Regions from separate parts of the Shewanella sp. 433 genome, predicted to be linked through region 4. Evidence: predicted binding sites of a transcription regulator. Region 4 holds the regulator's gene; each other region holds the start of a gene.
The links. Region 4 encodes sigma-54, which starts transcription at its own class of promoters, with help from an activator protein. Its sites were predicted from a motif close to GTTGGCACGNNNNTNGNNT; they were not measured.

Region 1 (7,986 bases), 760 kb from region 4:
GCGCTTGCGTCAAGCCGTGCTGGTAACCTTGCTCTTCGCCTTGGCTAAAGCCTTCTTGATGACCTTGCTCTAACCCACTGAGGCGGCCTTTTTCTAAGCCCTCTTGATAGCCTTGCTGCTGGCCTTGTTCAAAACCTTCAGTTTCGGCTTCGGCGCGGATAGTTTCGATTTCAACAAGCGTTGGCGGCAGCACCTGCTGCTCTACCTCTACCGCTTCTTTTACCGCGGCACTGCGACCAAAGAGGTTTTCTTTTACCGTGGTATCGACCACTGTCACATCAGGCAATTGCCAGTGACTAAAGTCAGCCTTATCTTTAGGCGTTGAGCGATCGTTGGCGTTACTCATTATAAGAACTGCTCTCCACTGCCACCGCCGAGAATAATTTCGCCGGCATCACTTAAGCGGCGGGCAATAGACAGTATTTCTTTTTGCGCCATCTCCACTTCACTGATGCGAATAGGCCCCATGGCTTCCAAATCATCGTTAAGAATTTCAGCGGCACGTTTGGACATATTGCGTAATATTTTCTCTTTAAGTTGATCGTCAGCGCCTTTAAGCGCTTTCATCAACACATCTTGCTGCACTTCGCGCAGCAGAGTCTGCATACCAACATCGTCAACATCGGAGAGGTTTTCAAACACAAACATCAAGTCTTGGATCTGCTGGGCTAACTCTTCATCGGATTCACGCAGAGTTTCCATTAACTGACTTTCAACCCCGGTATCGAGGTAGTTCATGATGCTGGCCGCCGCTTTGAGTCCGCCCATCTTGGCCGCTTGCGCGCCGCCTTGGCCTGCAAACTGTTTCTCCATGATGTCATTAAGCTCTTGCAGCGCTGCAGGTTGAACCTCTTCGAGATTCGCAATACGCATCATCAAATCTAAGCGAGTATTTTCAGGTGCTTGGGCAAAAATTTCCGCCGCTTGATCAGGCTCTAAATACGATAAGACAATGGTTTGGATCTGCGGGTGTTCATTTTGAATAATGGTGGCCACCTGTCTGGCATCCATCCATTTTAATGACTCAAGCCCTCGCGCACCGCCGCCCATAATGATCTGCTCAATCAGGTTACCGGCTTTGTCTTCACCCAGGGCGGCAGTCAAGGCTTTACGCACAAACTCTTCACTGTTAAAACCAATAGATGAGTATTTCTGCACCTCTTCTAAAAACAGCTTATGCACCCCAATCACTTTACTTTGACCGAAGTCTTTCATGGCTGCCATCGACATGCCGACTTTTTGCACCTGCTTAGGCTCTAAGTGTTTTAAAATCGAGGCGGCATCGGCTTCACTCAAACTGAGTAATAAAATCGCCGTTTTTTCGATCCCCGTAAGTCCATCAACGTTGAACTCGGCAGCACCACCTTTAATTGCAATATCTTTATCATTACTCATTTTCTTGTAACCAACCTTTGACTACTTGGGTGGACAGTTCCGGTTCGTTCGCCACTAGGGCGCGGATGGCCTTAATCATATCATCGTCTTTATGCAGATCCGGTATCAAAATAGAGCCATCATCGGCATAGCTGTATTCGGCATCGGGACGATTTAACATGCCCAAGGTATCGGCGGCATACTGATCTTCAATTTCTGCAAGCTCGCCCCCTAACAGAGGATCGTCTGGCATCTTATTGGCATCGGGGTAAATAAGCCGTTTTAACATAGGCCGCACCACAAAGAGGATCAACGCCAGAATAATAAGCCCCCCCATCACTAGCTTAACCGCGCGCCAAAACCAGGGTTGCTCCCACATTTCTAGCGCAGGTGCATCTTCAATCAACTGATCCATAAAGGGAACCGTAACCAGTTCAATCATGTCCCCTCGCTGGGTATTAAAGCCCACAGCGCCTTCGAGTAGCCGACGAATATTGGCCAACTCCTGCTCGGTGCGCGCCACACGCTGCACTTGACCATCGGCGCCAGCTGGACCGGTTTTAAAGTCGATGGCAACCGATACACTGACGCGTCTGACCACGCCAATTTGCTGGCGGGTATGGCTAATGGTGGTGTCGAGTTCATAGTTGCGGGTGGCTTCTTTATGGCTAGAGCCAGGAGCCGTGCGCTCTTGTTGGTTATCCATCGCGTTTTGAGGAATGTTCGACTCCATCGGCGGTTGGTTCGACAGCGCGCCAGGAATGCCGCCTGTGGTCGAGCCCACCGATTGATTTTCAACGGTCATTTCACTGCGCATGGCAGGTAAATCAGGATTAAAGCGTTTCGCGGTCTGCTCCACGGCAGTAAAGTCCATATTCACATCGACCTGAGCGGTAAAGTTTTCTGGGCCGAGAATAGGCATCAATATCGACTCAATCTTATTGCGATATTCTGACTCTTTTTGCTGTACTAACTCTTGCTCTCGCCTGGCCCTTGCAGAAACTGCATCTTGGCTGCCCGAGTTAAGTAAACGGCCATTAGAATCAGTAACCGTGACGCGCGTAGGCTCAAGACCGTGTACCGCAGAGGCGACGATGTCGACAATCGAGTCTATCTCTTCTTGGCCTAATCCGCCTCGGCGAGTACTGATAACTACGGTGGCGGTTGGAGTTGAACGATTTCGAGCAAAGACATTTTCTTTAGGGATGGCCAAAATCACTTTAGCGCGATTGACACTCTTAAGCTCTTCGATGGTACGGGCAAGGTTTTGCTCTTGGCTATGTTTTAAGCGCGCTTGCTCCATGCGCTGACTGACACCGAAGCCGCTGTCTTGGGACAGATAATCATTTTTAGCAGCCGAGTTGTCGATGCCTTCTCGGCTGAGCATCATTTTGACTTCTTGATATCGATCCTCAGGCACCTTCAACACATCAACATCAATTTGGTAGTCAACTTTATTTTTATCTAGCACATCGAGGACTTGCACCATCTCGGCAGTGTCCATTTTACCCAACGGGCGATATTCAGGCTCTTGCGCCCATAACATGACAAACACAGCCAAGGCTAAACAGATCGCCAGCGCTAAGATCATGGTCACTTGACGTAGCATGTCGACGCCGCCAAAAGCACCACCACTGGGTTTGTGCTCTTCTTGGACTCCACCGGCTAACATGTCGTCTGCAGTAGAGTTTGTTCCCACTACCATATCTGTGCTCACTATAGATACCTGCTGTGTTTTTTATTAAGAAATGCGTGATCGAAAAAGCTGCCCACTATACCGGCATGCTCATGATCTCTTTGTACGCTTCGACAAGTTTGTTACGCACTTGCACTGTGGCTTCAAATGCGACGCTGGCTTTTTCGCGTGCGATAACAGTGTCAGATAATGTCACTCGGGTATCGCCCATATCGAGACGCGTTTGCATCGACGATGAGTGCCCCTGTAATGAGTTCACTGTGCCGACCGCTTGTGAGAGGAGTTGACCGAAGTCACTGCCACTGGTGTTGGAGACTTGCTGAGTTATGTTAGGAGTGATCCCGCTAGGCTTAATTTCACCACTGAGCGATTGCATCTCCTGCAATAAAGAATTGGCACCAATCTGCATACTAACCTCTTAGTCGCCGTATTATTGACGAAAAATTTCTGTTAGCAAGTGCAATGCAATATTATTGCCAGAATGATCAACCGATAGCACTTTAAGCCAGCGAATTGCTTAAATAACCGCCTAGAGGCGGCCATTAAATCAAGCATTGGTCTAGAATTGACCACGCAATTAAGCGGTGAACCGCGAGCCTTAAATAGCAGAAGTAAAAGCGCAGCATAAGAAGATAACTTCTGCTGCTGCGCTTATCGGTCATAGCCCATGTTGTGCGTTCTACGAGGGGGAATTACGCCGGAAGTTGGATGCCTAAATCGCGCATCTTGGCCATTTTATAACGCAGTGTGCGGGCACTGATCCCCAGCTTTTCGGCAACCAACTTGCGACTGCCATTGCACTGAGACAATGTCTCGAGGATGATCACGTGCTCTTGTGCTTTGAGCTCATCGCCTAGGCCATCTAGCTCGGCACTTTGGGGTTCGCCAAATTGCGGCGCACTGTCGATACCGATATCTTGGTTGTCGATAATAATATCGCCCCCCGTGATGCTATCGCCCGACTGTAAAATCAGGGCTCGTTGTATCACGTTATCGAGCTCACGAACGTTACCCGGCCAGCGATGGGTTAATAATCGTCGTGATGCCGACTCATCTAATTGCGGTACATAAGCTAATCCGCCCGACTTGGCATGACGCTGCACTAAGTGCTTAGCCAAGGGTAAAATATCTGCAGGGCGCTGATACAATGCCGGCCATGTTAGCGGAAAAACGTTAATCCGATAATAGAGATCTTCACGGAACTCGCCTCTAGCGGCGATAGCTTTTAAATCACGGTTGGATGTCGCCAATACCCGCACATCTAGCTTAATGGTTTTGCGGCCACCTAAGCGCTCGACTTCTCGCTCTTGCAGTACCCGTAATAGCTTGGCCTGTAGGCCTAAATCCATTTCAGAGATCTCATCAAGCAACAAGGTGCCGCCCTGTGCCTGTTCAAATTTCCCCGGACAGGCCTGATAAGCGCCAGTAAATGCCCCCTTTTCATAACCAAACAGGGTCGCCTCAAGCATATTTTCAGGGATCGCCGCACAGTTAATTGCCACAAAAGGGCCTTCGGTGCGGGTACTGTGCTGATGAATGTAGCGGGCTAATACTTCTTTGCCCGAACCACTTGGCCCCATGATCATCACCGAGGCGTCTGAATGAGCCACCTTTTGCGCCAACGCCAATAATGCTAGGCTTTTGTCATCGGCCACAATCGGCTGATTTTCGATCAATTTAGGTTTTAAATAGCGCGACACCTGATTTAATAGCACCTCGGGCGCGAAGGGTTTAGCTAAATAATCAACCGCACCCAATTTAATGGCGCTCACCGCATTATCTATGGTGGCAAAAGCGGTCATTAATAGCAGCGGCAACTGACTGTAGTGCTGCTGTAAATAATTAAGTAAGCCTAAGCCGCCGATGCCGTCCATCTGCACGTCACTGATCACCATGTCAAACCGATGTTCTTTTAACGCCACTATCGCCTCTTCGGCAGAGCCAATATCGACACATTCATACTGGGCTAACAGTAAGGTATCGACCAAAGCCTCACGCAGAGAAACGTCATCTTCAACCAATAAGATATGAGCTTCAGCCATGGGCCACCTCCACGTTCTGTTCGGCCATTGCCGGTAAGGCGAATGAGGCCCGGCACCCTTGACCGCGTATACAATTGAGCTGCAGTTGGCCATGATGGTTTGCTACCACGGTTTGCACCACGGCCAGACCTAAGCCAGTACCTTGAGATTTGGTGGTGAAAAATGGTTCTAATACCTGTTGCTGCATGGATTTATCCATCCCTTTGCCGTTATCAACCACTTCAAACAGGATCTGCTGCGCATTATCTTGCGCCTTAATCCAAATGTGTGTGGCTCCGGCCTCTACACTGTTGATCACTAAATTATTAATGGCAGAACTCAATGCGGCGCGATTGGCCATAAAGGTCTGTGTTGAGGTCATATCCACATGCAAGCGACACTCTTTGCGCGCCGCGATCGGCTCACAATTGGCCAGCACAATATCGACCACTTCGGTCATGGTACACTCATCGGTCAACTCTTGTTGACGCCCTTTAGCCATCAACAACATATCATCGACCTGCTGCGATAATTCATTGAGCCTGTCGATAAGCTTTGATTGAAAACGCTGGCGTGAATCCGGGGTTAGTTTCGGGCTACCCAGATTCGAGGCATACAATAAGGCAGCCGATAATGGGGTTCTCACTTGATGCGCTAAGCTTGCCACCATTTTACCTAAGGCAGATAAACGTTGCAGGTGAGATAAGTTCTTTTGCAGCAAACGGGTCTCGGTCAGATCGGTCAGCACAATCAACTGCCCTGGCTCTGGCGTTAAGGGGGTTATCGCCAACTTAACTCGGCGACCATTTTTCAGTGAGACTTCGTGGCCATCATCATGTTGCGGCGCAAAGGCGCGGTTAATGATCTGCAGCCAGCGCATGCCCGCCAGTGGCTGGCCAAGTAACTGTACCGCCACTGGATTAGCCTCAGTCACAATACCATCGCCATTAATGATCACTACACCCGATGGCATCGCTTGGAGAATATGCTCCATGGTGCTAGACATCGCATCGTTAGCGACGCTGCTGGCCATCATCAATGGCGCTGAGTCAAACTCAGTAAAATCTAATTTGGGCGTAGCGGACATAATCACTCCGTCAATAAAATGCTGCTAACGGAGTTAATGCAGATATTATGCCAATAAAAAAGGGCACTATGATGAGTGCCCTTAGATCAGTGTTTTTGTAGCTGTAAGCAGGAGTGGTTAGTCTTTACTCATGCCATATTTACGCATTTTTTCAACCAAGGTGGTGCGACGTATTCCCAGCATTTCTGCGGCTCTGGCGACCACATTATCTTGTTGTTCTAGCGCTTGGCGGATCATATCAATCTCAAGTTCAGCCAAGAGATCTTTAAGGTTGACCCCTTCAGGTGGTAATTCACTGGGGAAGCGGCTCTCAGGCATATCCACCACCACTTCATCGCTAAAGATAGCCGCCAAGGCATCACGCTCTAACTCTTCTTCGCTAATTTCAACTTGATACTCTGGCACATCAATATGACGATACTTCAATGGCAAGTCATTCACATCGACTAGGCCACCAGGATAGAGAATAGTTAAACGTTCGACTAGGTTAGACAGTTCTCTGACATTACCTGACCAGCTATGCTCTTTAAGTGATTCGATCGCGCGCTGGGTAAAACGTACCTTACCACGGCCCTCGTTATAGACTCGACTCACAAGCTCTTGCAGTAACAGGGGGATATCGTCTTTACGCTCACGTAGTGCTGGCATCTCAACTGGAAACACGTTTAAGCGGTAGTAGAGATCCTCTCGAAACTCCCCATCGGCAATCATGGTTTCTAGGTCACGATGAGTCGCGGCAATCACCCTAACATCGGTCTTAAGCGCCTTGCTGCCACCGACACGTTCAAAGACTTTTTCTTGTAATACACGCAGCAGCTTAACTTGCATCTGCAGTGGCATATCACCAATTTCATCGAGAAACAGCGTTCCCCCTTCGGCTAATTCAAACCGACCTTTACGTGCACTGATAGCACCAGTAAAGGAGCCTTTCTCATGGCCAAAGAGTTCACTTTCTAATAATTCAGCAGGAATAGCACCACAGTTAACTGGAATAAAAGGGCCATCACGGCGCTCAGAAAGATAATGAATATTTCGCGCCACGACCTCTTTTCCCGTACCTGATTGACCCAATATCAATACTGTGGCATCAGAGCCTGCCACTTGGTTAATCAGATGACGAACCTGAGCAATGCCTTCACTGCGCCCCACTAAGCTACGAAATAACTTGGTTTGGTTGCCGCAGGTGGGCACTTCTGGACGTTTAGCCTGGACAAAAACCTGGCAAAAATGTAACAACTCAGTGAGTTGCGGGTAGCTGAGAGGTTCTTCGATACACCCAAGTGTATTAGATGTGCTATGGGCGTCGGTCTGCCCCAATACCAGTATCGGTTGCCACGGAATTGCGCTGGCAATGGCTTTTAAAAGCTCTTTAGACTGAGTATCTTGAGCAAGCACCAGCGCCCGAAAACGGGTATTGGAAACTCGAGCTTCAAGTTCATCAACGCCAAGCCGTTCAACTTGTTCACCAAGAAACTCAAAAACACAAGATAAGCGATTAGTTCGCTCTGACTCATTACCGACAAGTAGAATTCGTTGATCTGTTTGCATCATTTAAGAAGGCCGTAAAAGCGCTCAGTGTTGTTCGCATTAGTTATTAGTGTTAGCAGCTTAGAAAACAAGAGAATACCGTTATTACTGATTTTAAATAAACTAACTACCATTATTAAGGAATAGTGTATTATCAGCACAGTATTAGCAAGTGTCTGATTCACTTTATGACAAACTCATCTGATTCTAGGACAATTTATCTACGATTCAAGCTCAAGGTGTCAAAGGCTTGACACCTGACAGGATTGCGCTGCACAAAA
Region 2 (7,986 bases), 740 kb from region 4:
TTTTTGTCGATGGCATAGCATCAACTGTAGGTTATCTTTATAAATAGCGGCTTGAAAATTGCATTGTGTTTAACGTCGAACCTGATTTTGACGTTAAGATTGCTATTCCTCTCGAATCTTTTTTAGTGGAATAGCCCACGAAAATGACGTTACTATTTGTATTTTTAGGAATTATTATGCAGAAAGTACTTTTACCTTCGGTTATATTGATGTTAGCAGCGTGCTCGACTATCGACGACCGAGTTTCGCAAGCTTTGGCAAGCGGCAATACTTTGCCTGCTCAATCGGCAGTGCTACACCTAAGCCAACAATTGGCTAATGAACTGATCAGGCAAAACGATCAACTCACACCTAAGCATCCGTTATTGGTGACAACGCCAGTGTTGTTAGGCAATTTAAGTGGCACTAATCCCTTGGGGTTACAATTACAGCAAGGTTTAATTGCTGCTATGCATGATCATCAATTTAATTTGGTCGATCTCAATGTGGCACAAAGTGTGCGCGTGACCGACAGTGGTGATTTTATATTGAGTCGTGATTGGCGTAAACTTGCGGACGATTTGCCAGTGGAGCATGTTTTGGTGTCGACCATGAATCTGTCGCTTGATGAGCTGGTGGTCAATAGTCGTATTGTGAATGTAACCAATAATCGTGTGGTATCAGTTGCTTCGGCGAGTGTCACCTTGGCTGAATTGCCTGGTTATCTTAGGGCGTCTGAGCGGGTGGAGTCTAAGCAAGGCTTGTTGATCCGTCACAGCATGCAGGGGCAGGGTAACATGCAAATGGTAGGAGAGCTGCAATGAGAATCTGGTTAATGGCAATACTGCTGACGCTAAGTGGCTGCGCTTCCCAAGATAGATATATTCAGTGGGAAACAGAAGCGCCTGAGCAGTTTCCTAAGTTAACCGCTATCGGCTACGCCCCCTTAGCGACACAACCGGCCAAAGAGCAGTCGCAACGGGTATTAATGGCGATGCAAGCATCCAAAATCGCGGCTTATCGTGAGTTAGCTGAGCAGGTATACGGCCAGCAGTTATCTGCGTCGAGCCAAGTCAGGGATTGGATGTTGTCTGATGATAATATTCAAGCTTCGGTGACCGGGGTGATACGCGGCGCCAGAGTGGTTAAGAGTTACCCGGCGGGTGAGCATTATGTGACTGAGCTGGAACTTGATTTTTCTCAAGTGTGGGCCTTGTACCAACAGCAAAATCGTCCACAAAAAGTGAAGCAAGTGACTTACTTCTAAGAGAGTTTCCTTTTAACGGAGCTCCATTTTAATTGAGCGACTTAATGTATTGCGCAATATTAAAGCCTCTATTTTAGAGGCTTTTTTGTGTCTCTTGGTTGTGTTTTTTAGATTGGGTCATTGCGTAGCGAAAGCGAGGTGCATGAGCTAGGCGCGATGCTGAATCAAGATAACACTACGCTGTGATTAAGTGCCTAAGCTTTAAGGTTATTGCCTAAGGTCGAAATCGTTGAGGTTTTGCCTTTACCATCGTAGGTAAGACTGGATGCGTTTCGACTGGCTTGCAAGGCTTGAGAGAAGCGATTGATACTGGCCATGCTGTGTTCGATTAATGTAGCATTTTGCGCGTTAAGCGTCTTACATTGGGCTAACACTTGTTTGGTTATATCGACTAATTTTTGCAGCTTAAGATCGCTACTGAGTTTACCGCTGTCGGGGTGCTCTGATAATCGTACATCGACCGCTTTGATCTCATCTAACAACTTAGCTTTATCTGCGGCCAGCGTTAGCAACTCATCGGCACTTTGTGCTATGAGTGCCGCTTTCTCTGCTTCGATAAGGCGTTTTAAGTCGTTTAATAACGTATGTTGATTGGCGATGATGTCGATTATTGAGTTCATATCAGCTTAGCCAAGATCCTTTAGTTCATTTTCAAACTGCGCAATATTACTGGCCAGTTTGTCGGCATCAATCTTATAGCGACCTTCAGCAATAGCCGCTTTTATCTGTTCGACTTTTTTAGTATCGATTTCAGGTAAGTTGTTTAATTTTGCCTGAGCACTTTGCAGTTGCTGCGCCTGAGGAGTTATCGATACCGAGTCACTTTTTACGGTTTTAGCCGTAGTGGTTTCGGGCGATACCAGGCCAGTTTTAGCCGATGACTTATCGGTTGATGGCGACGTGACTCGATTGTTCGTGCTTGTATTTACATGCTTTATGTCTATAGCCATAATAGGTTCCAACGTTACTTAGTGAGATCAACATAACTGTATATCGGCGCTCACTTTTAAAGCTTTAGTAGAATTTTGTGGTGAGCAACAAAAAATGCTCATCAAAGTGAGTCATGTCGTACTACATTCTAACCTCAACCGCACCGACCCCGATAACGTTTGCATCTACCATTTTTTGTGAGTGACTATTCCTAACTTGAATTCTATCGCCTAAGTTACCATCACGTAAGGCCTCACCGATAGTTTTTATCTCAAAATTGGCAGTACGGGCATAAATAGACACCATGTCGCCTTTGCAGACAAAGCAAAGGTTACTGCTAAACAGGGTTTGGTTGGCGGCAATTCTGCGTTTGACCCGGGTGCCAGTGACCTGCGCCGGATCATCAAATTGTTGGCCACGTAAATTACTCTGCTCTACATAAGCGAGTGTCACCTGCTCAGCGTTAATCAGATCACCCGGGCCTAAGGTTTGTGTCGCCACAACCACAGGGTAAAGAATATCGACTCTGACCGATATGTAGATTTGCCAAGGATAGGCTAGCTCTGGAGTTTCACAACTGATTTTAACGGTATTGTTACGGCCAATAGCGCGATCGCTGGCGACCTCAACGCTTAATGCTGAACTACAAGCGGGTGGCGTCACTCGGGTGTCTAAACTTTGCGGCGATATATTGACCTTAGCATCACTTGGGGCTTCAATTTTATTTTCAATTGCCGCTATAGCTAATCGTGATATCGTCGATAAAGAGGGTACGCTAAGCTCATCAGCCGCAAAACTTGGGCATGAGCAGAGTAAAGCGATGAAAAAGTATACTGTATTTACTTTCATATTGAATAGACTAGCTTAGATAGCTAGAGAGCACCTATACTTCGTTGTGGCCCGTACTTTATAGACATTTTTCATAGAAATTAGTGTCATAAATTTGACGAGTTTAGGGCCTGGTTATCATACACATTTTTTAAAGCAATTAGCATGCCTATACTTATAGTTACTATGGTTGGGGAAGCATTCACAAGGCAAAGGCATTATGTCGAGTATTCTTGATTCAGTAAATAAACGTACCCAACTCGTGGGACAAAACCGTCTAGAATTGCTGCTGTTTAAATTAAACAGTAAGCAACGATTTGGTATTAACGTATTTAAAGTCAAAGAGGTACTGCAGTGCCCGCCATTGACGGCATTACCTAAGCTAAATCCTGTGGTTCGGGGAGTGGCGCATATTCGCGGCAAGACGATATCTGTGATTGATTTAAGTGCTGCTACGGGGGGGCGTCCAATTGAAAATATTGACGAATGTTTTATTATCATTTCTGAGTATAACCGCAGCGTGCAAGGGTTCTTAGTCCAGTCTGTTGAGCGAATCATTAATATGAACTGGGAAGCCATTATGCCACCGCCGCAGGGGGCTGGACGCTATTCCTACTTAACGGCCGTTACTGAAGTCGAAGGGGAGTTGGTTGAGATCCTTGATGTCGAAAAAATCCTCGATGAGATATCCCCTGTTAAGACGCAGATAAGCCAAGAAATGGATGATAAGTTAACCATAGATAGAGACCGCCACTATCATATTATGGTGATTGATGATTCAACAGTGGCTCGTAAGCAAATTATTAGGGCGTTAGAGTCATTAAATCTGCAAATCGATACCGCTAAAGATGGCCGTGATGCCCTCAACCAATTAGAGGCGATGGCGGCCAATATGGACAATGTCGCTCGTGAGCTCCCCTTGGTGATTTCTGATATCGAAATGCCCGAAATGGACGGTTATACCTTAACGGCAGAGATTAGAGACAACCCTAAGCTTAAAGATATTAAGGTGGTGCTACATACCTCACTCAGTGGCGTGTTTAATCAAGCGATGGTGGAAAAAGTGGGCGCCAATGATTTTATTGCCAAATTTAATCCTGATGAGTTAGCCGCAGCAGTGAATAAGCACCTTAGTTTGTAATTTAAGCGTCGTTATACAAGCCCCTAACTTTACGTAGTTTATGCTTGTCTCAGTGTGTTAGCTAATGTATAACCCTGAGCTGTTTAATGCTTGCTATAGTAGTGTATGTTGTAGCCTGTTTTATTTTTTTGAGATTGGGATATCTAGGTGCCAAATAAATCACTTGCTGAAGCTGAGTACAACCAATTTAGGTTATTTCTGGAACAACACAGCGGGATCGTGCTGGGTGAAAATAAGCAATATTTAGTTCGTAGTCGCTTGGCACCGTTAATGGGGAAATATAATCTTCCCTCGTTATCTGAGGTGGTTAAACATTCGATGAAGCCGACGGAGCGGCAGTTAAGAGCAGAGGTTATCGATGCGATGACCACTAACGAAACCTTATGGTTCAGGGATCGTTATCCGTTCGAGTTACTGGCAAATAACTTATTGCCAGAATATACCCGCTTAGGCCGGCCACTCAAAATATGGTCGGCAGCGTGTTCGTCTGGGCAAGAGCCCTATTCGTTAGCCATGACCATTTTAGAATATCAGCAGCGTAAGCCGGGGGCTTTACCGGGGAGTGCATCGATACTGGCCACCGACCTCTCGCCATCCATGCTCGATAAGTGTAAGGCGGCGCAATATGATAATTTAGCGCTGGCGCGCGGTTTATCTGATGAGCGTAAACGACAATTTTTTGCACCCACAACCCCTGGCTCTATGGTGCTTAACGATAATGTAAAACGTCTGGTTAATTTCAGAGCCCATAATTTGCTTGAAAGTTATACCTTACTGGGTAAATTTGACATTATATTTTGCCGCAACGTACTGATCTACTTTGCACCTGAGGCAAAGGCCAAAATATTGCGGCAATTTGCTGCCGCTTTGAACCCCAAAGGGATCTTATTCCTTGGCGCTTCAGAGTCGATTGCCGGATTAACCGAAGAATTTGAGATGGTGCGCTGTAATCCTGGCATCTATTATCAAAAGCGTGGTTAACCTTAATCACCTCAGTTAGCTAAAATGCCAGCAATAAGCTGGCATTTTTTATCGTTCTGGTTTTTTATTCATCACTCTCTGCTCGTTTACATCTTGCTTGGCATAACAATTGCTTTCTTGTTGGTATCTGTATGAGGAGGCAATTTTATGGCGATCAGTTTTGATAAAGCATTAGGTGTACATCAATTCACTTTGGGTGTGCGTTCAACGCGTGCGCAGGTGATCTCATCTAATATTGCCAATGCCGATACCCCTCATTATAAAGCTAAAGATCTCGATTTTGATAAGGCGCTGCAAGCGGCGCGTACTCGACAAGGCGGTTTAGCCATGAGCCGCAGTGACGAACGTCATTTCGATTTAGCGGCTTTAAGTCAGCAACATGTGAGTTATCGCGTGCCCAATCAGCCGGATACGGGTGATGGTAATACCGTCGATATTCAGCAAGAGCAATCTGAATTTATGCAAAACGCCTTAGAGTATCAGATGTCGTTAGGCTTTCTTGACAGTAAATTTGCTGGGCTGAAAAAAGCACTTAAAGGAAATTAATGATGAGCTTATTTAATATCTTTGATGTTTCAGGATCGGGTATGTCGGCGCAATCTATCCGCCTTAATACCACGGCAAGTAACATTGCCAATGCCGATTCGGTTTCCAGTAGCATCGACCAGACTTACCGTGCTCGGCATCCTGTATTTGAAGCGGAAATGGCCAAAGCGAGTCATCAGCAACAAACCTCACAGTCGGTCAAAGTGGCGGACATTGTTGAAAGTGATAAGCCGCTGCAGAAAGAATATTCTCCTGATCACCCGTTGGCCGATGCCGACGGCTTTATTTATAAACCCAATGTGAATGTGATGGAGGAGATGGCGAACATGATCTCTGCATCGCGTTCGTACCAAATGAACGTACAAGTTGCTGAAGCGGCCAAGTCTATGCTGCAACAGACTTTGCGAATCGGCAAATCTTAGGAGGTAATGAGTGAGCCTCATTAATCCGTTAAGCAGTCAGTCTCCCCTGAGCAGTGAACAGCAAAGTGGGCAGATCACACCGCAAGCAAACAGCAGAACCAGTGCCATCACCGAGTCTACGGGAAATCCGTTTCTAGATGGTATTCGCTTACCTGAGGAGTCATCGATTCCTGAGGCAAATAATCAGGAGCTGACACAAGACGATTTTTTCTCTTTATTGAGTCAACAGTTGTCGATGCAAGATCCATTTAAGCCGGTGGATAATGACCAAATGATCGCGCAGATGGCCTCATTTTCGACCGTCGATGGGATCAGCAAGCTTAATGAGGAGATTGTTAACCTTAATGCTGTGATGACCTCGAGTCAGGCACTACAAGCCTCAGGGCTCGTTGGGCAGAAAGTGCTTATCCCCTCTGATACCGGCCATATTTCTGCTGAAGATCCGCACTTAAAAGGGATCATCAGTACGCCAGAGGCTATCGATGACATTACCGTGCGCATCGAAGATGAAAAAGGTCAGCTCATCAAGACGTTTACCGTCGATGGCAGCGCAGGCGGCAATATTGATGTCAGCTGGGATGGGCTAGATAAAAATGGCGAGCCGGTGGCAAGTGGCAATTATTCGATTAAGGCATCTGGCAAAGTGGATGGTCAAAGTGAAGACCTCGCCGTATCAACCTACGCACATGTAACCAGCGTCTCATTAGGTACAGCCAGTACCGGCGCAATTTTAAACCTTAGGGGCATAGGGGGTATCAAGATTGGTGATGTACTCGCCGTCTCTGAAACCTAGATAAAGCTTACGTTAGGGCATAACGTCCACGACAACGAATAAAATTTTTAATGAGGTGATTTATGTCATTTAACATTGCATTGAGCGGTATCTCAGCAGCCCAAAAAGATCTTAATACCACGGCTAACAATATTGCCAACGTCAATACGGTTGGTTTTAAAGAGTCTCGCGCCGAATTTGCCGATGTGTATGCCAACTCGATTTTTGCTAACAGTAAAACCACAGTCGGTGGCGGTGTGACCACATCACAAGTGGCGCAGCAGTTCCACCAAGGCAGTATGCAGTTTACCAATAACGCGCTCGATATGGCGATTAATGGTGGTGGTTTTTTTGTGACCTCATCTGAATTGGGCTCGCAAGATATGTCTTATACCCGCGCGGGAGCGTTTAAAGTCGATGGTAATAACTATTTGGTTAATTCGTCAGGTAACTTCTTGCAGACATTTCCAGTCGATAAAGATGGCAATTCAACATCAGTGAGTTTAACCACGACTAAGCCAGTGCAAATTCCCGATACGGCAGGTCAACCACAAAAGACTAATGATGTGGGCATTCAGATGAACCTGAATGCCGCTGAAGATACGCTCGATCCAGCGAATTTCGATCCCACTAAGCCCGAGACCTTTAATAATTCGACATCTGTGACCATATATGACTCCTTAGGTGAGCCACAGATTTTAACCACTTACTTTGTTCGCCCGCCAGAAGCGGCGCACAATGGTGAGAGTAATTGGGTGGCGTTTTATGCCGTCGATGGTAAGCAGGTCGATATTGCAGGCCCAGTAGGGACTTATGGGCGAGATACCACTGGTGATGGTACTGCCGATGCGACAGGTAATGCCGAAAATGCCAGTGGTTGGAAAGGCTCTGTATTGTCTTTTAACGATACTGGCACCTATACCGGTAGCGACCCTGCCGTAGTACAGACCGAAGCGCTTGGTGTGGGCGGGGCTAATGTCTTAGGCCCGGGTACTGACGGCGCGCAAACCCTAACGCTTAACTTTAATAATCCGACGCAATATTCATCAGCTTTTGAGGTGACTGAGCTCAGCCAAGATGGCACCACTGTTGGCCGCTTAACCAATGTAGAAGTGGGTGT
Region 3 (7,986 bases), 1.8 Mb from region 4:
CGACGTCGGGTAAACCGCTATCGCTTAGCGGCAAAATGTCATAAAAAGTTCGCTTTTAGCATAATTCATCAAACTGTCACATTACTTTTAGTCTTGCTCAAAGCCTTACTCTGTATGGCTTTGAGAGCCAATCTCATCGTCTTCATACGCTTAGCTCGATAGCAATGCCAAAACATGAAATAAAACTGCAACATAAAAATTGCACACTTTCGGCCGTCCAAACCAATAACCCAGACGAACATACGTCGAAAGGATTAAATGATGAACGTTTTTTGTAAAACTCTGCTTGCTTCTGCGTTAGCAACAGCCACTCTTGCATCTGCACAGGCGGCGGATCCATTGACTGTTTACGGAAAGTTAAATGTGACGGCTCAATCTAATGATGTCGATGGTGATGCAACAACGACGATTCAAAGTAACGCTTCACGCTTTGGTGTTAAAGGGGATTTTGAGTTAAGCCATTCGCTCGAAGCTTTCTATACTGTGGAATATGAAGTTGATACCGGTGACTCAGCCAAGGAAAACTTCAAGGCGCGCAATCAGTTTGTTGGCCTTAAAGGTAACTTTGGGGCTTTTTCTGTTGGCCGTAACGACACTATGCTTAAGGTGTCTCAAGGTAAGATTGACCAGTTTAACGATCTCTCGGGTGATCTGAAAATCTTATTTAAAGGTGAAAACCGTATCGAGCAGACAGCGACTTATATTACGCCAGCCTTTAGCGGTTTTACCCTTGGGGTGACCTATGCCGCAGAAGGTGCAAGTTCACAATATGCTCAAGATGGATTTAGCGTTGCAGCCATGTATGGTGATGCTAAGTTGAAAAAATCGCCTATCTTCGCCTCGGTTGCCTATGATGTAGACGTAAAAGGCTACGAGGTGGTGCGCGCCACGGTGCAAGGTAAAATTGCCGATTTAGTGTTAGGTGGTATGTATCAGCAGCAAGAGGCGACTTACACTAAGTTAGGTGAAGCGGTTGTCGGCGCCGAGAGTAAAACGGGCTACTTGTTAAGTGCGGCTTACACCATAGAGGCTATCGTGCTGAAAGCGCAATACCAAGATATGGAAGATTTGGGTGACTCATGGTCAGTGGGTGGTGATTACAAACTGGGTAAGCCAACTAAGCTACTTGCTTTTTACACTAACCGTTCGTTAGAAGCTGAAGTTAACGATGAAAAATACTTCGGTGTAGGCTTAGAGCATAAATTTTAATGTGACTCTATAGCCAGCTTTAATTGCCATTAACGCTGAGTCAAAAACCCTTAATGCCAGCATTAAGGGTTTTTTGTTTGATGGATTTAATCTAGCCCTGCTAGTCATTAAAGGCAGCCATATCTATGTTTATTCACCTTATATGGGGGTACTTAAATTAAGGTGATATTGTGGTGGCATAGGCAACAGGGATAAAGCAAATAGGCTGAATAGAGGTGGCTTGGTAAGTAAGGTTAACTTGCCATAAATGCAAACAGGCGCCATTAACTCATCGTTAAGTGGCGCCTATTTATTGCGAGGTTATGCGAGGAGGATTTACTTGTCGTCCTTTTACTGATTACTGGTCATCCTGCTGAGGGACATAACCTTCAATTTCGACCTCTTTACCTTCAAATAAAAAGTTGACCATCTGCTCTTCGAGGAACTTACGGTCGTCAACATTCATCATGTTGAGCTTTTTCTCGTTGATAAGCATGGTTTGTTTTGCTTGCCAAAGTGTCCATGCCTCTTGACTAATATTGTCAAAAATACGTTTACCCAACTCTCCTGGGTAAAGTTGGAAGGCTAGGCCGTCAGCCTCTTTCTTTAGATATTGGCAATTCACTGTACGCGCCATGATTACTCCTTAATGACTACTGAACCTAGGCTGGCTAAAATACGCTCGGTTGCCGCAGCAAGGCCAACTTTCGGTGGATTGGTTATGTTATACCAGAGTGATGCATCATCTTCCATTACCAGATGGGCTTTTGCTGCCACTTTATCTTGGCTGTCACTTTGGACTATGGTGCCCTCTATGGCGGTGATATCGAGATGGAAATGGCTAAAGGTGTGCCTAAAACTGGTGAGCGGCTCAGCTAAGTGCAGCCTAATTGCATGCTGCTGGGCATAGTTATCCAACTCGGCTTGAGAGGCAAATTGAGGGAAACACCAGAGCCCGCCCCAAATGCCTGCCGGAGGACGTTTAATCATCATGACCCGCTTGTTATTGCGGATCACCAACATAAAGGCTTGTTTTTCTGGGATGCTTTTTTTAGGTTTTTTCCCTGGGTACTCGGTTTGGCGTCCCATTAACTGGGCTTGGCAATCGACTGCCACAGGGCACTGTTCGCACTTAGGTTTTGTGCGAGTACAGATGCTGGCACCAATATCCATCATCGCTTGATTGTATTGGGTAATGTGCTGTTTTGGCGTAAGGGTGTCGGTAAGCTGCCATAGCTGCTCCTCAACCTGCTTTTTTCCTGGCCAGCCAGCGATGGCGCCGTGGCGCGCGAGCACTCTTTTTACATTGCCATCTAAAATCGGATGATGTTGACCAAGAGAGAGCGATAACACCGCGCCTGCTGTGGAGCGACCAATGCCGGGTAACGCTAATACTTGTTCAAATTCAATAGGAAACTCGCCGCCATGCTGGGTGACGATAAGCTGGGCACTTTTATGCAAGTTGCGCGCTCTGGCATAGTAGCCTAGGCCCGTCCAATGGTGCAGCACTTCATCTTGCTCGGCCATTGCGAGCTCTTTTATGCTCGGAAATCGCTGCATAAAGGCTTCGAAATAGGGAATAACAGTCGCGACTTGCGTCTGCTGCAACATGATCTCAGAAACCCATACTTTATAAGGGGTTTTATCTTGTTGCCAAGGAAGGTGCTTACGGCCGTGTTCGGCGTACCAGCTAACAATGCGCTGGTGAAATGGCTCTTTTTTCATGGCGCACAGTGTATAGAGCGTATCTTGGTTTCTCAACCTAAATAGGCGTTAAGCTATAGCGTTGGTCGCATCTATGATGATTATTGGTATACTTTGGCGACAATAGGGCTTGCACTGCACCAGTAACTTTGCATAATGCCTTTCTTTTTATGATTTCCAAATATATTAGTATCAAGGTTAACTACAATCTTGCTGGTGAGGCGCCGTTATCGGCAGATAACCCTAATTTAAGCTACATCAGAGACTATATGGCCATCGCAGGCAGATTATTGAGGCTAAAACAATGAGTGACGTTACCACCGCTGAATTTAATGAAGAGGGTAAATACCTTCGTAAAGTAAGAAGCTTTGTATTACGAGAAGGGCGTTTAACAAAAGGTCAAGCGGTTGCAATGGAGCAACAATGGCCAGTGATGGGGCTAGATTACTCGCCACAGCCACTGGATTTAGCCGCCATATTTGGCCGCGAAGCAGATACCGTACTGGAGATCGGTTTCGGTATGGGTGCCTCACTGGTCGAGATGGCTAAGGCCGCTCCTGAGCTGAACTTTATTGGTATTGAAGTGCATAAACCTGGGGTTGGCGCATGTTTAGCCGATGCCGCCGAAGCGGGCGTGACCAATTTACGCGTGTTCCATCATGATGCGATTGAAGTGCTCGAAAACAGTATCTTACCTGGCTCTCTTGCGCGGGTGCAGCTGTTTTTCCCCGATCCTTGGCACAAAAAACGTCATCACAAGCGTCGTATTGTGCAGCCTGAATTTGTGCAGACGATTCGTAACAGCCTTAAGATTGGTGGTGTGTTTCATTTGGCAACCGATTGGGAAAATTACAGCGAGCATATGCTTGAGGTTATGACCGCGGCACCTGGTTATAAAAATCAGTCTGTTACCGGGGATTTTGTGCCACGTCCAGAGCATCGCCCCTTAACTAAGTTTGAAGCCCGTGGTCATCGTCTCGGCCATGGCGTATGGGATCTAATGTTCGAACGCTGTGAATAAGATTTTAACATTGCCATGATAATCAAATGATTAATCTGGCTGTATTGAGTAAGTATTGTTAGCAATTAACGGGGTAAAATATGGCAACACGTAGCCGTCGTCTTCGCAAAAAACTGCGTATTGATGAGTTTCAAGAGTTTGGATTTGATGTTAACTGGACATTTGACGATTCAGTGTCAGAAGAGCAGATCGACACTATAGTGGATCAGTTTATTGCCCAAGTGATAGAGGCGCGTAAGTTAGGCTTCCACGGTGGTGGACATAAAGAGTGGGAAGGTATTGTTGCCACTCAGTCTATCGGTAAGTGCACCGAAGAAGACCGTGAAGCGGTACGTGCGTTTTGGCAGCAACAACCGACAACCAAGGTTGAAGTTAGCGAGCTTTACGATATTTGGTGGAATTAATGCCCGAACAGGCATTATTAGAGCAGGTGGTGGCGCAAGTTCGCCCCCTGCTCGGCCAAGGCAAGGTCGCCGACTATATTCCTGCATTAGCTAATGTCGATCCCGGTAAGTTAGGCATTGCGGTCACCACTATTGATGGCACCACCATAGGCGCTGGTGATTACTTAGAGCCTTTTTCGATACAAAGTATCTCCAAAGTGTTTAGCCTGACTGTGGCGCTCACCCTGTATGAAGAACTAGATATCTGGTCTCGGGTAGGCAAAGAACCATCTGGACAATCATTTAACTCCCTAGTGCAAATTGAACTTGAACGTGGCGTGCCGCGTAATCCGTTTATTAATGCTGGCGCTTTAATTATTGCCGATCTATTGCATACTCGTCTTGGAGCACCTAAGCAGCGCATGCTGGAGATAGTCAGGGGCCTTAGCGGTAACCCGCATATAGTGTATGACAAGCAGGTGGCTGCATCAGAATATGATCACAGCGCCCGCAATGCTGCGATTGCCTATTTGATGAAGTCTTTTGGTAATTTCAATAATGATGTCAATAAAGTCTTAAAAAACTATTTTCATTATTGTGCCATGCGTATGAGCTGCGCCGATCTGTCTAAGGCGATGCTTTACTTGGCGAATGGCGGTAAAAGTTTGTCGGGTGAGGCGATTGTTTCGCCGGTTCAGACCCGAAAGCTCAATGCCTTATTGGCTACATCTGGCCTATACGACGGCGCAGGGGAGTTTGCTTATCGCGTCGGCATGCCGGGTAAAAGTGGGGTTGGCGGTGGCATTATTGCCGTTATTCCCGGCGATATGAGCGTATGCGTTTGGTCGCCCGAGTTAGATAAAAATGGTAACTCTCTTGCTGGCACCGCAGCCCTTGAGCTGCTATCTCAATCTCTGGGTCGCTCGATTTTCTAATCTTTTGATGAGATTAGCAATAGTGACTAACTACTGGTTTAAATTGCTAACCTCTCGCTTATACCTCTTTTAAATAAATCCTTAAACAATTGATAGTTATACTTATATTTATTTTGGCATAAATCCTGTATTCATTGAGCTTACATTAAGTCAATCTAACAAGCGTCAACGATAGCGATATCTCATGCCCGTTTCTGGTGATGCCGCTGGCAATTGATATCCATAACTTATAATTAAGGATTAATGATATGAACAACATCAGCACCTCTTTGGGATTGTGTGCACTACTGGTCACTAGCAGCACTATGGCGAGCGAGCAAGATAATCGCCTCTCTTTTGGCCATGATAATCATCAGTGCGAGGTAAGCCTTAATTATGACGTGGCGGTTGAACCTCAGAAACTGGTGATAACAGAGGCTCAAAAAGAGGTGTATCGCATCGAGCTTGGCAAGCTGTATGTCGATGGCGTCGAGGTGGCACTCAACGAGCAGCAACGAACTTTAGTTAACCAATACGCTGATGAAGTGTCGAGACAGTTGCCAGAGGTTATTGATCTTGTTCATGATGCTGTGGATATTGCCTCAACCGCAGTCAGCATGGCGTTAACCCCTTTGCTTGGTGATGCGAGTGGCGCCAAAATTGATGAAATGATGGCCGGATTAAGCCAGCGAATTGATACTGTTGCTTACCAAAATGGCGATAAATTTTATCTAGGTGCTACAGAGTCTTCATTGGAAGAGACTTTCGGCCAAGAGTTTGAACAGCAGATGGAGCAATTGGTACAAAGCTCTATTGGTAGCATGATAATGACGCTAGGTAGCGAGATGATGAAAGGTGATGGCGACTCGTTTGAGCAAAAAATGCAAGCATTCGCCACCAAGATGGACAATGTCGGTAAAGATATCGAAGTGCAAATTGAGCAACAAAGTAATGATTTGCAGCAGCGCGCTGACAAACTGTGTGATGACTTTCAGCAGTTGGTTGCGCTTGAGTCGCAATTACGTCAACAAGTACCTGAGTTGACTACTTATCCCCTAATGAATCCCCCTCAGAAACTATTGTTAGAATAACTGCGAATTGTTGCATCTTCTCTAGTAGGCCTTATATGGCTACATTTTCCCTACACTTGCCTTGGGTGTAGGGCTTTTTTGTTTGCAGGTTGGTTATATTTCTTCATTTACCCACAGAATCAATGCTAATGCATGGCAGGAATTAGAATTAAAGCGTAAATTTTTGGTATACTTGCGAAAAATTATAACAATGCTGGCTAAATTTCGATGATGAAATGAGTAACAGTTTGACTCTACTGTTAAGTTATTTTTAATTATCACAGAGATAACCATAAACGGGTGGCTTATCACTATGGTTTACAACATATATTAATATGGTCGCAAACACCTTAAGGCTATTTAAATGTTAGAACTTTTAGAACCTATTGCAATTTTTACTCATGTTGCTCGTGCAGGTAGTTTTAGTTCCGCCGCGCGTAAATTGGGGATTTCTAAATCTAAAGTTAGCACCCAGGTTGCTGATTTAGAACATAAACTTGGTGTTCAGCTGATCCAGCGTACCACGCGTAGTTTGAGTCTAACCGAGGCCGGACAGTTACTCTATACCCAAGGTGAAGAGTTACTGAGAGATGCCGAGCAAGCGGTTGCGAGTGTACACAATCTTAATGATGCCACCCGCGGTGTGCTTAAAGTGGGGATTTCACAGTCTTTTGGAACCATGCATCTTATTCCAGCATTACCTGATTTTATGGCTAAACATCCGGAGTTAGAATTACAGGTCAGCTTGTTAGACCATAAAGTGGATGTCGTCAGTGAAGGATTAGACCTACTATTAACTATGTCAGAGCAATTGCCGCTGGGTATGGTGGCCAGACCCTTAATGAAGTGCCAGTTTTTACTGCTGGCTTCCCCCGATTATGTCGAAAAGCATGGTTATCCTGAGCGTCCAGAGCAGTTAGTCGACCATAACTGTCTTGTGTATCAAGGCGAGTGGCACGAACACAGTGTTTGGCAGTTTAAGAAAGAAGATGATTATTGTGAGATAGGGGTCTCGGGTAACTTTAGGGTCGATAATGCACCTGCCCTGAAATCGGCTGCGGTTAGTGGTTTAGGTGTGGTGTATCTTGCCAGTTATCTATTAGAAGATGAGATAGCCAAAGGCACCTTAGTCCCGCTGTTACCAGAATGGCAATTGACTCACCATTTACCCTTGCAAGCCGTCTACCCACGACGTAAACATTTAGCACCCAAGGTGAGTGCATTTATTGACTTTATTAAGGGGCATATCGGTGCGCCACCTTATTGGGATGCGCCTTATGAGTCGCTATATGCTAAGCGAAAGTAATTTTGTAGACTCGTTATTGTTCTCGCAATGGTGCTAGTCTCTGCGGGGGAGTTTGTGAGAGAGTAAACATATAATTGAAAACATTGTTCTAGCATGAACACAATAAGCCCACAACCGATTGGTTGTAGGGCTTTTTTGTTTTAATTCATATAGTTAATCTTGCTTTGGTGATTGAGCTTGTGCTGATTTTTAAACGTGATAGTAACTTGGTTATATTACACGTTGCACAACGTTCTTAATTTAATACAATAGTTGCAGTTGATTTGGGATGACCTGATCCCGTTAAGTCGATTAAGAATGACCCCTCTTGATCGGTTTTACGCAGGTTCGCACTATTTAGTATTATGCAATCTTAAATTGATGCTGGCAGCGGTTTAATAACTAAAACAATGCTAGCCTT
Region 4 (7,986 bases):
TGAACTTTAATGCTTTTTAATATTTTTTTACTGCTTGCTGGATTAGCCACTCTAGTATGGAGTGCCGACAAATTCGTTTATGGTGCAGGCGCATTTGCCCGCAATTTGGGCCTACCACCCATGTTAATTGGTTTAACGATTGTTGCCATGGGCAGCTCGGCGCCGGAAATGTTTGTCGCCGCGACGGCATCAATGGAAGGTATGACCGATACCGCCATTGGTAATGTACTAGGCTCAAACGTTGCCAACATCAGTTTAATTCTCGGGCTCACCGCACTACTGGGTGCCATCTCCGTTAGCTCGCAAACTTTAAAGCGTGAAATTCCGATGATGCTGGCCGCCACTGTGATTGCTGGGTATTTCCTACATGACGGCCAACTGACCCGCATTGAGGGCGTGGGCCTAATGCTGCTGTTTTTAGCCTTAATGGGCTACCTGATTTGGCACGCCGTCAGCAATAAAGAAGCCGATCTATTAGCCGATGAATCCGATAGCGAAATCCCCAAAGATGTCCCAACAATCAAAGCCATACTCTGGTTAGTCGTCGGTATTATTTTACTCCCCTTATCGGCCGACTGGATGGTCGATGGCGCCGTGGGTATCGCTAAAGCGTACCACTTATCGGATCTGGTGATTGGTCTCACCATTATAGCCGTTGGTACCAGTCTGCCAGAATTAGCCGCCTGTGTTGCCGGAGTACTGAAAAAAGAAGATGATTTAGCCATAGGCAACATCGTCGGCTCCAATCTATTTAATATTTTAGCGGTATTAGCACTGCCTGCACTGATTGCACCTGGTGCTGTCGATGCCGCCGCCAGCACGCGAGACTTTTACATGGTGTTGGCGACCAGCAGTGCCTTAGCCATACTAATCCTACTAACGGGTAAGTCGCGTCAGCTCAAACCTTGGCACGGCGGAGTGTTATTGATGAGCTTTGTTGTTTATCAGGTGCTGGTTTTTCAATCCTAATTGCAGGTCTAGCCCGAACTGATTTTTTAAAGAGAGAACAAGATGGTAGATGCAGATCAACTACGTCAATGGGGGCGTAATGTTATCGATATCGAGCGCAATGCCCTCGATAATCTTTATCAATATGTCGATTCAAGCGAATTTGCCAAGGCATGCCAGTTAATTCTGAGTTGTACTGGTAAGGTGATCGTGATGGGCATGGGTAAATCGGGCCATATTGGCAACAAGATTTCTGCCACCTTAGCCAGCACTGGCACCCCCGCCTTCTTTGTACATCCTGGCGAAGCCAGCCACGGTGATCTTGGCGTACTGAGTGAAAATGATATTGTACTTGCTATCTCCAACTCGGGTGAAGCCAGTGAAATTTTAACCTTGATGCCGGTGATCAAACGTATGGGGCTGCCAGTGATTGCAGTAACGGGAAAGCCCGACTCCAATATGGCAAAGCATTCGATGGTGCATCTGTGTATCGACGTACCAGAAGAAGCCTGCCCACTTGGGCTCGCGCCGACCTCCAGTACCACTGCAACCCTAGTGATGGGCGATGCCCTTGCCGTGGCTCTATTGCAGGCTAGAGGCTTTACTAAAGATGATTTTGCGCTATCGCACCCCGGTGGCAGCTTAGGCCGTAAATTGCTACTAAGGGTCAGCGATGTGATGCACAAAGGCGATGAACTCCCCATAGTACCCCAACACATCTGCATTACCGACGCATTGTATGAGATCTCTAAAAAAGGCCTCGGCATGACCGCCGTGATCGATGACAATGGCGTATTGGTTGGCATCTTTACCGATGGCGATCTGCGCCGCGTGATCGATGCCGAAGTCGACCTTAGAAACACCTCCATCAGCCACGTTATGACCCAAGGCTGCGTGACCGTCAGCGACGGCATTTTAGCCGCTGAAGCGCTTAACATAATGGAAGAAAAGCAGATTAATGGCTTAATTGTGACTAACCTTCAACAGCAACCCATTGGCGCACTCAATATGCTCGATATGGTTAAAGCAGGAGTGATATAAGATGCCACATCAAGGTTTTTACGGCCCTATCGCTGACTCAGTCTGGCAAAAAGCTAAACAGATTAAACTACTGATTTGTGACGTAGACGGCGTGTTTTCTGACGGGCTGGTTTATATGAGTAACTCTGGCGACGAGCTAAAAACGTTCCATACTCGTGATGGCTATGGCGTTCGCTCGCTACTGACTAGCGATATTGCCGTGGCGATTATCACCGGACGTAAATCGAAAATTGTCGAAGACCGTATGACGGCCCTTGGCATTAGCCATATTTATCAAGGGGTCGACAACAAGCTCATCCCCTACCAAGAGCTTCTGGCACGCTATCAAGTCAGCCCACAACAGGTGGCCTATATTGGCGATGACATGGTCGACCTACCCGTAATGCAACAAGTCGGCTTGTCGGTGTGCGTCGCCGATGGTCACCCTTATGTTAAGCAGCATGCCGATATGGTCACCCATATTAATGGCGGCCATGGTGCGCTACGTGAATTAACCGACCTTATTTTGCTAAGCCAAGATAAGTTTGAATCGGCTCACGGTATGAGCATATGAATAGAGTCACCCTGGCGATTATCGCGTTTTTTGGTACCGCTTTAGTGCTCTATTGGCAGGTGCAGACTAAGCAAGGATCACAAGCGCTGTTGCTCGACGCGTCCGATCGTCCAGATTATGTGATTAACAACATTAATAGCGTGCAATACGACGAACAAGGCAAACTTAATAGCCGCGTCTCGGCTAGCCATATGGAACACTATGCCGAGCGTAATATGACCTATTTTACCCAGCCTACTTATCTGGTCTATCCCGATAACGGCGATGCTCAGTGGCGGTTGCGCTCGGCTCGGGGTACATTAGACAAAGACAGTGGCAAAGTCATCTTGGAAAATAATGTCATTATTGATGCCATTAGCCCTGAAGAGCCCATCCAAACCATAGAAACCAACTACATGGAATTGGACCTCAACACCATGATCATGACATCCGATCAAACCATTCGGATCACCGGTAACGATTTTTTGATTACCGGAAAAGGCTTATATGCCGACCTCAATGCACAAAAAGTACGACTGACGAGCCAGGTAGAAGGAACATATGAAACTAAATAATCTTATTCTTGCAGGCCTGTTAACCATGGTTAGCCTGCAGAGTGCGGCGAATGAAACCGACCTGCTGCAAGAGGTTAAGATTTCAGCCGCAAGCCAAGAAGCTGATATTAAAAATAATCAGATTATCTTCAATGGCCCAGTAGAGGTGACTCAAGGCTCCATTAAAATTTTAGCCGATGAATTACGCGCCTTTACCAAAGAAAATAGTAGCGGCAAAATCTTAGTGGCAAAGGGTAAGCCAGCCACTTATACACAGGTGATGGAAAATGGTCGTCCAGCGTCAGCCAGCGCCAATGAGATCCGCTATGAACTGTCGACCCGCACTCTAACCCTAATTGGTAATGCCACCCTCGAACAAGAAGGTAGCCAAGTCACAGGTAATCAAATTCGCTACAACATTGAGCAGCAACAGTTGATAGCCGAAAGTACGGGTAGCGATCGCGTTATCACCATCATTCAACCCGAAAGTTACCAAGACAACAGCAAAAGTCAGCCCCAAGAACAGCCCAAGCAGGAAAAGCAATGACAGAGATGACGCTAAAAGCGGTTAACTTAGCCAAAAGCTACAAAAGCCGCGCCGTGGTACAAGATGTCAGCTTAACCGTACGCACAGGGCAAATCGTCGGCTTGCTAGGGCCTAATGGCGCAGGTAAAACCACCACCTTTTACATGGTGGTCGGTCTAGTCCAGAGTGACAAGGGACGTATTTTTATTGACGATGACGATCTCACTTTAGATCCTATGCATTTGCGCGCCCGCAAAGGGATTGGCTATCTACCGCAAGAAGCCAGTATTTTTCGGAAATTATCGGTACGCGATAATATTATGGCGGTATTACAAACCCGACGCGAGCTCAGTAACGATGCGCGCGAAGAGGAGTTGGAGCACCTGCTAGAAGAGTTTCATATTACTCACATCCGCGATAGTCAGGGGATGGCACTGTCCGGTGGCGAACGTCGTCGCGTCGAAATCGCCCGAGCATTAGCCGCCAATCCTAAGTTTATTTTGCTTGATGAACCCTTCGCCGGGGTCGATCCCATTTCGGTTATCGACATCAAAAAGATTATTGAGCAACTGAAAAATCGTGGCCTTGGCGTACTGATCACCGACCACAACGTACGTGAAACATTGGATGTGTGTGAAAAAGCCTACATTGTCAGTCACGGTAATTTGATTGCCGAAGGAACACCCGATGAGATCTTAGATAACCAACAAGTTCGAGCGGTGTACTTAGGAGAACAATTCAAGCTATAGTTAACGTTATTAGCGCTCAAGGTAAAAGGCTAAACCGCTCTTACCTTGTTAAGTAGATCATTCGCCTTAGCGGTTTAATACCAGAGGCAGCTTTCTCACTTTAGAATTAGAAACAAGGGAATAGCAGTACGATGAAAGCGTCACTTCAGCTCAAAATGGGTCAGCATTTAACCATGACGCCCCAGTTGCAACAGGCCATTCGTCTGTTGCAACTCTCGTCATTGGAATTGCAGCAAGAGATCCAGCAAGCATTAGAGTCTAACCCTCTACTCGAGTTAGACGAGGAGCAAGAAGGCGCCAATATCGACTCAGAACAAGAGCGTAATGACAACTTCGACACCGATTACAATGAGCAACTGCAAGTCGACTCGAGTGAAGACAATTCAAGCTTAGAAACCTCCGATGCACTCAATCAAGACTCTATGCCCGATGAGCTTCCCGTCGACACCACATGGGATGAGGTCTATACCGCCTCACCCAACTCCAGCTCTGGTGCCATGCGCGACGATGACATGCCCTTTCAAGGGGAAACCAGCGAAGGCTTGTATGAACACCTCGAATGGCAAAAAAACCTCACGCCCTTTTCTGACAACGATCTTGCTATCGCCACCGCCATCATTGACGCCATAGACGAGCGCGGCTACTTGACGCAAACGTGCGACGATATTCTCGAAGCCATGGGCGATCCTGAAATCGAACTCGACGAAATTGAAGCGGTATTAAAACGGGTACAACATTTCGATCCTATCGGGATTGGTGCCAGAGACCTCAGCGAATGCCTGATGATCCAACTGGCCCAATACAACCCCGACACCCCGCATATCGACAACGCCAGACTCTTGATCCGTGATTACTTAGATCTTATCGCCGGACGAGACTTTCGCCTATTGATGCGTAAGACCAAGCTGAAAGAGGATGACCTGCGTGAGGCCATAGCGCTAATTCAAACCCTCAATCCGCGCCCGGGGCTGGCCATTACTGCCAGTCGCGACGAATACGTGATCCCCGATGTCACAGTTAGCAAGAAAAAAGGTCGCTGGGTGGTCGAGCTTAATCCCGATAGTATGCCTAAGATTAATGTAAACCAACATTATGCCTCGATGGCACGCAGCACCAAAAACCAAGCCGATGGCCAGTTTATTCGTGGTCACTTGCAAGAAGCTAAATGGTTTCTAAAAAGTTTAGAGAGCCGCAACGATACCTTGCTTAAGGTCACCAACTGCATTGTCGATTTCCAGCAAGGTTTTTTCGAGTTTGGTGAAGAAGCGATGAAACCTATGGTGCTTAATGATATTGCCGAAGCGGTCGAGATGCATGAATCGACCATCTCGCGGGTCACTACCCAAAAGTATATGCACACGCCAAGAGGGATTTTTGAGCTGAAATACTTTTTCTCCAGCCATGTCGGGACCGACGATGGTGGTGAATGCTCTTCTACTGCGATCCGCGCTTTTATTAAGAAGCTAGTCGCCGCAGAAAATCAAAAGAAACCCTTAAGTGACAGTAAGATGGCACAACTGCTGGCAGAGCAAGGTATCCAAGTCGCTCGACGCACGATTGCAAAATATCGTGAGGCGATGTTGATACCGCCGTCAAATCAACGTAAAAGCTTATAATCAACAACTGGAAACCGGAGGAATCACTTTATGCAAATAAATCTGACTGGGCACCACATCGAGATCACCCAATCTCTGCGCAACTATGTTGAAGAAAAGTTTACAAAGCTTGAACGGCATTTCGATCAGATCAATAATGTCCATGTGATATTAAATGTCGAAAAATTGATGCAAAAAGTTGAAGCAAAGTTACATCTCCGTGGTGGGGAAGTATTTGCAACATCAGAGCACGCGGACATGTATGCCGCGATAGATTCCCTGATCGATAAATTAGATCGTCAGGTCATTAAACACAAAGAGAAGCTAATAAAGCATTAACGATGGAACTTAGTACCATCCTGCGGCCGGAGTGCACAACCTGCGCCACTCCGGGCAGTAAGAAAAAGGTACTGGAACTTATCAGCGACTTGGCCGCTGTCCAGTACCCCACCCTTTCCTCTCAAGAGATTTTTGAAAGCCTTTTGGCGAGAGAGAAAATGGGCAGCACAGGTATAGGCAATGGTATCGCGATCCCTCACGGACGGCTGACGAATATTGAGAAGCCAGTCGCCGTATTGATTAAATGTGCTGAGCCAATCGCATTCGATGCAATTGATAATCAGCCCGTCGATATCCTCTTTGCATTATTGGTTCCTTCAGAGCAATGCGAACAGCACCTTAGCACCCTCGCCGCGATGGCAGAGAAATTAAGTGATAAAGCCATCATCAAACAGCTAAGAAAAACCCACGACGAGGCAGAATTGTATCAGGTGATCACCCAATGAAATTGGTAATGGTATCTGGGCGATCAGGCTCAGGAAAATCGGTAGTCCTTAGGGTACTGGAAGATCTGGGTTATTACTGTGTCGATAATCTGCCACTACAGATGATGGACTCACTGCTCAGTCAGCTCAAAGGTCGAAATGAACTCGTAGCCATAAGCGTCGATGTGCGCAACATGCCCAGCGAGGACATTCAGCTGGAGAAGCAGCTAGCTAATCTCCCTAAAGATACCGAAATACTGAGTTTCTTCTTAAACTCATCTGACGATGTGTTACTTAAACGCTACAGTGAAACCCGCAGGTTACATCCACTGTCACGCTCAAAAGCCTCTCTCAAAGAAGCCATTCAACTTGAAGGCAAAATGCTCGAGCCTATCTCTAAGATGGTCGATCACTACATCGACACCTCTACCCTTAACATCTATGATTTAAGCGATAAGGTACGCGAGATCTTACTAGGCACAGTAGACAAGGAGTTAGTGATTAACTTTGAGTCATTTGGCTTTAAATACGGTATGCCAAGTGAAGCAGACTTTATGTTTGACGTGCGTTTTCTGCCCAATCCCCACTGGGAAACGGAGTTACGCCCGCTGACGGGTCTCGACCAACCAGTGCAGCAGTTTTTAAGTCAGCAGCCGCTAGTAAATAAGTTTATTTGGCAGATAGAAAATCTATTCGAAACGTGGCTGCCACACCTTGAGCGCAATAACCGTAGCTACTTAACGATCGCCATTGGTTGTACCGGCGGCCAACATCGCTCGGTGTATGTGACCGATCAACTGGCCAAGCTGTTCAATAAAGGGAAACATAAGGTACAGGCGCGCCACAGAGAACTTCAGCATGAACAAGCTTGAACGCCAATTAACCATCTGCAACAAGCTGGGGTTGCATGCGCGAGCCGCCACCAAACTGGCGGTATTGGCCGCTCAGTTTGATGCCCAAGTCACCTTAATTCAAGGTGACAAGCAAGCTTCAGCCGCCAGTGTGCTTGGGCTATTAATGCTAGAAACCGGCTTTGGTAAAACTATTACCATCACCAGTGAAGGCCAAGATGCCCAAGCGGCACTCGATGCCATTAGCGCACTGATTGACGCAAAATTCGAAGAAGCCGTATAATCGCCCCACCTCGAGCCTAAACGGCTCATCTCATTCTATAATTATCCCGAGTTCAGGTTACTTAGCCAATAACCTATGTCGCCGCGCCATTTTTCCAAGGGGAAGTCATGCCGATCGAAGTGTTAGATAATGAAACTACAGAT

Region 1: fliE (flagellar hook-basal body complex protein FliE) is a predicted target of sigma-54. The motif match lies at 3,533-3,551, and genes of this name have one in related genera.
Region 2: flgA (flagellar basal body P-ring formation chaperone FlgA) is a predicted target of sigma-54. The motif match lies at 3,159-3,177, and genes of this name have one in related genera.
Region 3: AC5YB1_RS07145 (YggN family protein) is a predicted target of sigma-54. The motif match lies at 5,344-5,362, and genes of this name have one in related genera.

Annotation. Positions count from the first base shown of each region.
Region 1 is NZ_CM181703.1:3,130,774-3,138,759, forward strand. Features, by position in the region: gene fliH (flagellar assembly protein FliH) at 1-346, opposite strand, end outside; gene fliG (flagellar motor switch protein FliG) at 346-1,395, opposite strand; gene fliF (flagellar basal-body MS-ring/collar protein FliF) at 1,388-3,079, opposite strand; gene fliE (flagellar hook-basal body complex protein FliE) at 3,147-3,479, opposite strand; gene AC5YB1_RS13905 (sigma-54-dependent transcriptional regulator) at 3,763-5,112, opposite strand; gene AC5YB1_RS13910 (sensor histidine kinase) at 5,105-6,178, opposite strand; gene AC5YB1_RS13915 (sigma-54 dependent transcriptional regulator) at 6,296-7,729, opposite strand.
Region 2 is NZ_CM181703.1:3,151,390-3,159,375, reverse strand. Features, by position in the region: gene AC5YB1_RS14035 (FlgO family outer membrane protein) at 177-803, shown strand; gene AC5YB1_RS14030 (LPP20 family lipoprotein) at 800-1,246, shown strand; gene AC5YB1_RS14025 (flagella synthesis protein FlgN) at 1,441-1,866, opposite strand; gene flgM (flagellar biosynthesis anti-sigma factor FlgM) at 1,873-2,196, opposite strand; gene flgA (flagellar basal body P-ring formation chaperone FlgA) at 2,318-3,025, opposite strand; gene AC5YB1_RS14010 (chemotaxis protein CheV) at 3,225-4,145, shown strand; gene AC5YB1_RS14005 (CheR family methyltransferase) at 4,293-5,126, shown strand; gene flgB (flagellar basal body rod protein FlgB) at 5,274-5,672, shown strand; gene flgC (flagellar basal body rod protein FlgC) at 5,675-6,094, shown strand; gene flgD (flagellar hook assembly protein FlgD) at 6,105-6,887, shown strand; gene flgE (flagellar hook protein FlgE) at 6,950-7,986, shown strand, end outside.
Region 3 is NZ_CM181703.1:1,593,010-1,600,995, forward strand. Features, by position in the region: gene AC5YB1_RS07115 (porin) at 259-1,209, shown strand; gene AC5YB1_RS07120 (oxidative damage protection protein) at 1,547-1,825, opposite strand; gene mutY (A/G-specific adenine glycosylase) at 1,828-2,913, opposite strand; gene trmB (tRNA (guanosine(46)-N7)-methyltransferase TrmB) at 3,197-3,913, shown strand; gene AC5YB1_RS07135 (YggL family protein) at 3,994-4,317, shown strand; gene glsB (glutaminase B) at 4,317-5,231, shown strand; gene AC5YB1_RS07145 (YggN family protein) at 5,480-6,301, shown strand; gene AC5YB1_RS07150 (LysR family transcriptional regulator) at 6,645-7,586, shown strand.
Region 4 is NZ_CM181703.1:3,890,975-3,898,960, forward strand. Features, by position in the region: gene AC5YB1_RS17195 (calcium/sodium antiporter) at 10-969, shown strand; gene AC5YB1_RS17200 (KpsF/GutQ family sugar-phosphate isomerase) at 1,012-1,989, shown strand; gene kdsC (3-deoxy-manno-octulosonate-8-phosphatase KdsC) at 1,991-2,542, shown strand; gene lptC (LPS export ABC transporter periplasmic protein LptC) at 2,539-3,096, shown strand; gene lptA (lipopolysaccharide transport periplasmic protein LptA) at 3,083-3,622, shown strand; gene lptB (LPS export ABC transporter ATP-binding protein) at 3,619-4,350, shown strand; gene AC5YB1_RS17225 (RNA polymerase factor sigma-54) at 4,482-5,966, shown strand; gene hpf (ribosome hibernation promoting factor) at 5,997-6,284, shown strand; gene ptsN (PTS IIA-like nitrogen regulatory protein PtsN) at 6,287-6,730, shown strand; gene rapZ (RNase adapter RapZ) at 6,727-7,581, shown strand; gene AC5YB1_RS17245 (HPr family phosphocarrier protein) at 7,568-7,843, shown strand; gene mgtE (magnesium transporter) at 7,951-7,986, shown strand, end outside.